2 regions of the Pseudomonas sp. Tn43 genome follow, and region 1 is predicted to be linked to the other one. Evidence: predicted binding sites of a transcription regulator. Region 1 holds the regulator's gene; the other holds the start of a gene.

Region 1 (3,719 bases):
CGGCCACCAGCGGTTGGGCCAGTTCGGTGTGGATCAGCGCGCGTTCGGCCAGTTCCGGCAGCAAGCCGGCAGGCAAGTTGTCGATGCAGTAATAGCCGTTGTCCTCGAGCACGTCGAGGGCGGTACTTTTACCTGAGCCGGAACGGCCGCTGACGATGATCAGGCGCATGATTAGTGACCGTTCTGCTCGTCCAGGACAACCTGATACAAGGCTTCGTTGCTCGGGGCACTGCGCAGTTTTTCACGCACTTCCTTGCGATCGAGCATGCTGGCGATCTGGCGCAGCAATTCCAGGTGGGCATCGGTGGCGGCTTCGGGGACCAGCAACACAAACAGCAGGTCAACCGGGGCACCGTCGATGGCGTCGAAATCGATAGGGGCTTCCAGGTGCAGCAACGCACTGATTGGCGAGGTGCAACCTTTGAGCCGGCAATGGGGAATGGCGATGCCGTTGCCGAAACCGGTAGAACCGAGTTTCTCACGGGCAATCAGGGCCTCGAAGACGTCCTGCATTTCCAGATCCGGTACTTCGCGGTGGATAAGGTTGGCAATTTGCTCGAGGGCTTTCTTTTTACTGCCACCCGGCGCGTTCACTTGGGAACGGCCGGGGGTCAGGATGGTTTCTAGTCGGATCATGGATTGGGGGTGTTAACGACCGGTCGCGCCCTGGAGGAGGCTCTGGGTCTTTTCCTTATGCTTTTTGAGTTGGCGATCCAGCTTGTCGGTCAGCAGGTCGATGGCGGCATACATGTCCGTATGCTCGGCATTGGCGACCACTTCTCCGCCGGGAATATGCAGCGTGGCTTCGATTTTCTGCAGCAGTTTTTCGACGTTCATCGTGACTTGCACATTGGTGATCTTGTCGAAATGCCTCTCTAATCGGTCGAGTTTTTCGCCGATGTAGGTGCGCAGGGGTTCGGTCACTTCCAGTTGGTGTCCACTGATGTTGACTTGCATACAGCTTCTCCTTCGTTGCCAGTGCATAAAGCGGCAGGCAGAAATGCCTGCCACTGGAACGCTGTGGCCAGCCCGGCGGTTACATCAACCGCTTCCGTTCGCTGGAAGGCGCGATCCCCAGGGATTCGCGGTACTTGGCGACGGTGCGACGGGCTACCTGAATGCCTTGTGCCTCCAGTAAACCAGCGATCTTGCTGTCACTCAACGGCTTTTTCTGATTTTCCGCAGCAACCAGTTTTTTGATGATCGCGCGGATGGCTGTGGACGAGCATTCACCGCCTTCTGAGGTGCTGACGTGGCTGGAGAAAAAGTATTTCAATTCATAGATGCCCCGCGGGGTATGCATGAATTTTTGCGTGGTCACCCGTGAAATCGTCGATTCATGCATGCCGACTGCTTCGGCGATGTCATGCAGCACCAACGGCTTCATGGCTTCGTCTCCGTACTCGAGAAAGCCGCGTTGATGCTCGACGATCTGGGTGGCGACTTTCATCAGGGTTTCATTGCGGCTTTGCAGGCTCTTGATGAACCAGCGAGCCTCCTGCAGCTGATTACGCATGAAAGTGTTGTCGGCGCTGGTATCGGCGCGGCGCACGAAACCGGCGTATTGGGCATTGACCCGCAGGCGTGGTACCGATTCCTGATTCAGTTCCACCAGCCAGCGTTCGTTGTCCTTGCGCACGATCACGTCGGGAACAACGTATTCGGCTTCAGTCGACTCGATCTGTGAACCCGGCCGCGGGTTGAGGCTCTGGACCAATTCGATGACCTGACGCAGTTCATCTTCCTTGAGCTTCATGCGACGCATCAGCTGGCTGTAATCGCGGCTGCCGAGCAGGTCGATGTAATCGGTAACCAGGCGCTTGGCTTCGGCCAGCCAAGGGGTCTTGGCGGACAACTGGCGCAGTTGCAGGAGCAGGCATTCGCCGAGGTTGCGGGCGCCGATGCCGGCGGGTTCGAATTGCTGGATGCGGTGCAGGACGGCTTCGATTTCGTCCAGTTCGATGTCCAGTTCCGGGTCGAAGGCTTCGAGGATTTCCTCGAGGGTTTCGTCCAGGTAACCCTGATTGTTGATGCAATCGATCAGGGTCACTGCGATCAGGCGATCGGTGTCGGACATCGGTGCCAGGTTCAGTTGCCACAGCAAATGGCTTTGCAGGCTTTCACCGGCCGATGTGCGGGTGGTGAAATCCCACTCGTCGTCATCATTGCTCGGCAGGCTGCTGGCGCTGGTCTGGTAGACGTCCTCCCAGGCTGTGTCGACGGGCAATTCGTTGGGGATTCGTTCGTTCCAGTCGCCTTCCTCGAGGTTGTCCACCGTCGGGGTGGTTTCCTGGTAAGAGGGCTCCTGAATATCGGGGTTGGGTTTCTGTTCGGCGCTATCGGCCAAAGGATCGGCGTTATCGAAGTCGTCGCCTTCTTCCTGGCGTTCGAGCATCGGATTGGACTCCAGGGCCTCCTGGATTTCCTGTTGCAGGTCCAGGGTCGACAATTGGAGCAGGCGGATGGCCTGTTGCAGCTGCGGTGTCATCGTCAGCTGCTGGCCCATTCTCAAGACTAGCGATGGTTTCATGGCAGGGGCTTAACACCTTATTCGCCGGCGCACATGCGCCATCCACTACAGAGCGCCGAAGCGCCAAACATAAGCAAATTATATGCCCGAAACTGAAGTGTTTGCCTAGAGCGCTGTAACAATAAAAAGTTATTGATTTTTTATTGAAGCGAGCGCTCCCTCGACGACCCGGGGCAGCTCAGGTGCCTACAGGCGGAACTCGTGGCCCAGATACACTTCCTTGACCAGTTCATTGGCGAGGATGGTGGCGGAGTCACCTTCAGCGATCAATTGACCATCGTTGACGATGTAGGCGGTTTCGCAGATATCCAGGGTTTCACGAACGTTGTGGTCCGTGATCAGCACGCCAATGCCTTTGGCCTTGAGGTGGTGGATGATTTGCTTGATATCGCCAACCGAAATCGGGTCCACGCCGGCGAAGGGTTCGTCGAGGAGGATGAATTTCGGGTTGGTAGCCAGTGCCCGGGCGATTTCCACGCGGCGGCGTTCGCCACCGGACAGGCTCATGCCGAGATTGTCGCGGATGTGATGAATGTGGAACTCCTGCATAAGGCTTTCCAGCTCTTGGCGACGACCGGCCTTGTCGAGTTCCTTGCGGGTCTCGAGGATGGCCATGATGTTGTCGGCCACCGACAGTTTGCGGAAGATCGACGCTTCTTGAGGAAGATAGCCGATACCCGCCTTCGCACGACCGTGCATCGGCTGGTGGCTGACGTCCAGGTCGTCGATCAACACGCGACCCTGATCAGCCTGTACCAGGCCGACAATCATGTAGAAACAGGTGGTTTTACCGGCACCGTTAGGGCCAAGCAGGCCGACGATCTGACCGCTGTCGATGGACAGGCTGACGTCGCGCACGACCTGACGGCTCTTGTAGCTCTTGGCCAGATGCTGAGCTTTCAGAGTTGCCATTACTGGGCCTTTTGCTCGTCGGTTTTCTTCTTCGGCTGGATCACCATGTCGATGCGAGGACGTGCCTCGGTGACCTTGTTACCCGTGGCGCGACCGGCGCTTGCAAGCTTTTTGGCCGTGTCGTAGACGATTTTCTCGCCTTGGGTGACGTTGTTGTCCTTATCGATGACTTTGGCGCGATCGATCAGCACGACACGGTTTTGCGAGGCGTGGTACTGGATCGTTACGCCGTAACCCTGGACCGGCTTGGTATCGCCCGCCGTTTGCAGTTGCTCGA
Region 2 (3,719 bases), on a different contig from region 1:
AACATGAACTGGGAGGAGATTCATCCGCCTCCCAAGGGCACCGGGCGCGATCACTACCTGACGGCGGTGACTCGGGTCGACAATCAGTTGGTCGAAATCATCGACGTCGAGAAGGTGCTGGCGGAAGTGGCCCCGACACCGGAAGCCATTTCGGCGGGCGTGGTCGATGTCGAGACGCAGCACAAGGCGTTGTCTTTGCGCGTGCTGACGGTCGATGACTCATCGGTGGCGCGCAAGCAGGTGACCCGTTGCCTGCAAACCATCGGCGTCGAAGTGGTGGCGCTGAACGACGGTCGGCAAGCGCTGGATTACCTGCGCAAGCTGGTCGACGAGGGCAAGAAGCCGGAAGAGGAGTTCCTGATGATGATCTCCGACATCGAGATGCCGGAGATGGACGGGTACACCCTGACGGCCGAGATCCGCAACGACCCACGCATGCAAAAGCTGCATATCATCCTGCATACTTCGTTGTCGGGTGTGTTCAATCAGGCGATGGTCAAGAAGGTCGGTGCCGATGACTTCCTGGCCAAATTCCGTCCTGATGACCTGGCATCCCGGGTAGTCGACCGGATCAAAGCAGCAGATAACAGCTAGGGGCCTTCTGCCCCTGGCGGTCAACACGAGTTAAGAGGCGGCATCTTTGTCTACGGGTAATTTGGATTTCGAACAGTTCCGGGTCTTCCTGGAAAAAGCCTGTGGCATTTTGCTCGGTGAAAACAAGCAATACCTGGTCTCGAGCCGTCTCAACAAACTGATGGAACAGCAGGGCATCAAGTCGCTGGGTGAGCTGGTCCAGCGCATCCAGACCCAGCCGCGCAGCGGTTTGCGCGAGATGGTGGTAGATGCCATGACGACCAACGAAACCCTATGGTTTCGTGATACCTATCCGTTTGAAGTCTTGAAGAACAAGGTTTTGCCTGCAGCGATCAAGGCAAGCCCCGGCCAGCGCTTGCGGATCTGGTCGGCGGCGTGTTCGTCGGGTCAGGAACCGTATTCGCTGTCGATGTCCATCGATGAGTTCGAACGGGTCAACATGGGCCAGTTGAAGATGGGCGTGCAGATCGTTGCCACTGACCTGTCCGGCACCATGCTGACCAACTGCAAGACCGGCGAATACGACAGCCTGGCCATCGGCCGCGGTCTGTCGCCCGAGCGCCTTCAGCGTTACTTCGACCCGAAAGGGCCAGGGCGCTGGGCGATCAAGGCGCCGATCAAGAGTCGGGTTGAGTTTCGCTCGTTCAACCTGCTGGACAGCTACGCGAGCCTGGGCAAGTTCGACATCGTGTTCTGCCGCAACGTGCTGATCTACTTCTCTGCGGAAGTGAAGAAGGACATCCTGTTGCGCATCCACAGCACGCTGAAGCCGGGCGGTTATCTGTTCCTTGGCGCGTCCGAAGCGCTGAACGGTTTGCCGGACCATTACCAGATGGTCCAGTGCAGCCCGGGGATCATTTACCAGGCGAAGTGATGCAAAAGCGACAGGCATAAAAAACGGGAGTCCTCAGGGGCTCCCGTTTTTTTTGTGCCTGATTTCTCATTCTCGCCGCATTACCTGTAGGAGCGAGGCTTGCCCGCGAAGGCGGTGTATCAGACACAAAATCGCTGACTGACACATCGCTTTCGCGGGCAAGCCTCGCTCCTACAGTGGTCGGTGTAGTTCCTGATAAGCGGCAGAAAAGCGGCAGGCGGCGGAAACCGGTTGCCGCTTTTCTGGCATTGCCGGTTTGCCACCGCGCGCAAAGCCCCGGTTTACGGGGTTTTTTGAATTGGCACGACGCTTGCTATGTCCCTGTTACGAAAAATCAGGTCACCCGAAGGTTTCCCGACATGAGCATCAGCTTCGATAAAGCGCTCGGTATCCATGAACAAGCCTTGGGCTTCCGCGCCCAGCGTGCCGAAGTCCTGGCCAATAACATCGCCAACGCCGACACCCCGAACTACAAGGCTCGGGATCTGGACTTCTCGAAAGTGCTCGCCGAGCAGAACGAGAAAACCAAAAACGGCAAGTTCGCCTTGAACATGACCAACAGCCGTCACATCGAAGCTGAAGGCATGGGCAATGGCGACGAGTCGCTGATGTATCGCACGCCGATGCAACCGTCGATCGACCAGAACACCGTGGACGCTCAACTGGAACAGTCGAATTACGCGGAAAACGCGGTCAACTTCCAGGCCAGCTTCACCCTGCTCAACAGTAAATTCAAAGGGCTGGTATCAGCCCTGCGCGGAGAGTAAGTCATGTCCCTTGCCAGTGTTTTCAACATTGCCGGTAGCGGCATGAGTGCCCAGACCACTCGTCTGAACACCGTCGCCTCGAACATCGCCAACGCCGAGACCGTCTCCTCGAGCATCGACCAGACCTACCGTGCCCGCCACCCGGTATTCGCCACCATGTTCCAGGGCAGCCAGAGCGGCGGCAGCGATTCACTGTTCCAGAACCAGGACGCTGCCGGTCAAGGCGTGCAAGTGCTGGGTGTGGTCGAAGACCAGAGCAACCTTGACGCGCGCTACGAGCCGAACCATCCGGCTGCCGATGGCAAGGGCTACGTCTATTACCCGAACGTCAACGTCGTCGAAGAAATGGCCGACATGATTTCCGCGAGCCGTTCGTTCCAGACCAACGCCGAAATGATGAACACCGCCAAAACCATGATGCAGAAGGTCCTGACCCTGGGTCAGTGATAAGGGGCGATTCATATGAGCGTTATCAGCGATGTTCTGGCCAATTCTTCGGTCCAGACCCCAACCACCAAAGACAGCCTGACTTCCGCCGCTACCGGCGGCCAGGCGCTGGGCAAGGACGCGTTCCTGCAACTGTTGGTGACTCAGCTGAAAAACCAGAACCCGCTCGATCCTCAGGACAACAGCGAGTTCGTGGCGCAACTGGCGCAGTTCAGTAGCCTGGAAGGTATTACCACGCTGAACGATACGGTCAGCGGCCTTGCCAACAGCTACAGCTCCTCGCAAGCCTTGCAGGCTTCTTCGCTGGTGGGGCGCTCCGTCATTGCGCAGACCGACAAAACCCTGGTCGACACTTCCAAGAGCCTTAACGGAACCGTCGTGGTGCCTACCTCGGTTTCCGCCGCCACCGTCAAGATCACCAACTCGGAAGGCAAGACCATCCGTACGCTCGAGTTGGGCAGTCAAAGTGCCGGTAATGCCAGTTTCATCTGGGACGGCAAAGACGATGCGGGCGCGGTGGCACCGGCGGGTACCTACACCTTCGGCGCAACGACCACCATCGACAGCAAGGCGACATCACTGATTACTTACCTGCCAGCGACCGTTAACAGCGTGACCATCAGCCAGACCGGCGGTGAGTTGATGCTGAACCTGGCAGGCATGGGCAGCGTTGCCCTGTCCAAAGTACAAACCATTGGTATATAGAGCCGACTACACGGCACAAGGAGTGGAATATGTCTTTCAATATCGGCCTTAGCGGTCTCTATGCAGCCAACAAACAACTGGACGTGACCGGCAACAACATCGCCAACGTCGCGACCACCGGTTTCAAATCCTCCCGTGCAGAATTCGAAGACGTGTACTCGGCCACTCGCCTGGGTACCGGCAGCAAGACCGTCGGCAACGGCGTGCGTCTGGCCAACGTTTCCCAGCAGTTCGGCCAGGGCGATGTGAACAACACCGGCAACGTGCTGGACATGGGCATCCAGGGCAACGGCTTCTTCATTCTCAGCGACAACGGCTCCCTGAGCTACACC

What was found. The regulator sigma-54, encoded in region 1, starts transcription at its own class of promoters, with help from an activator protein. The targets are predictions, from matches to a motif close to ANTGGCATNNANNTTGCTNT.
Region 2: the regulator sigma-54 is predicted to act here: its motif matches at 1,766-1,785, upstream of flgB (flagellar basal body rod protein FlgB).

Annotation. Positions count from the first base shown of each region.
Region 1 is NZ_JACHYG010000009.1:138,042-141,760, forward strand. Features, by position in the region: gene rapZ (RNase adapter RapZ) at 1-169, opposite strand, end outside; gene ptsN (PTS IIA-like nitrogen regulatory protein PtsN) at 172-636, opposite strand; gene hpf (ribosome hibernation-promoting factor, HPF/YfiA family) at 649-957, opposite strand; gene FHW68_RS22035 (RNA polymerase factor sigma-54) at 1,037-2,530, opposite strand; gene lptB (LPS export ABC transporter ATP-binding protein) at 2,717-3,442, opposite strand; gene lptA (lipopolysaccharide transport periplasmic protein LptA) at 3,442-3,719, opposite strand, start outside.
Region 2 is NZ_JACHYG010000003.1:204,316-208,034, reverse strand. Features, by position in the region: gene FHW68_RS09475 (chemotaxis protein CheV) at 1-594, shown strand, start outside; gene cheR (protein-glutamate O-methyltransferase CheR) at 641-1,468, shown strand; gene flgB (flagellar basal body rod protein FlgB) at 1,828-2,235, shown strand; gene flgC (flagellar basal body rod protein FlgC) at 2,239-2,682, shown strand; gene flgD (flagellar hook assembly protein FlgD) at 2,698-3,387, shown strand; gene flgE (flagellar hook protein FlgE) at 3,417-3,719, shown strand, end outside.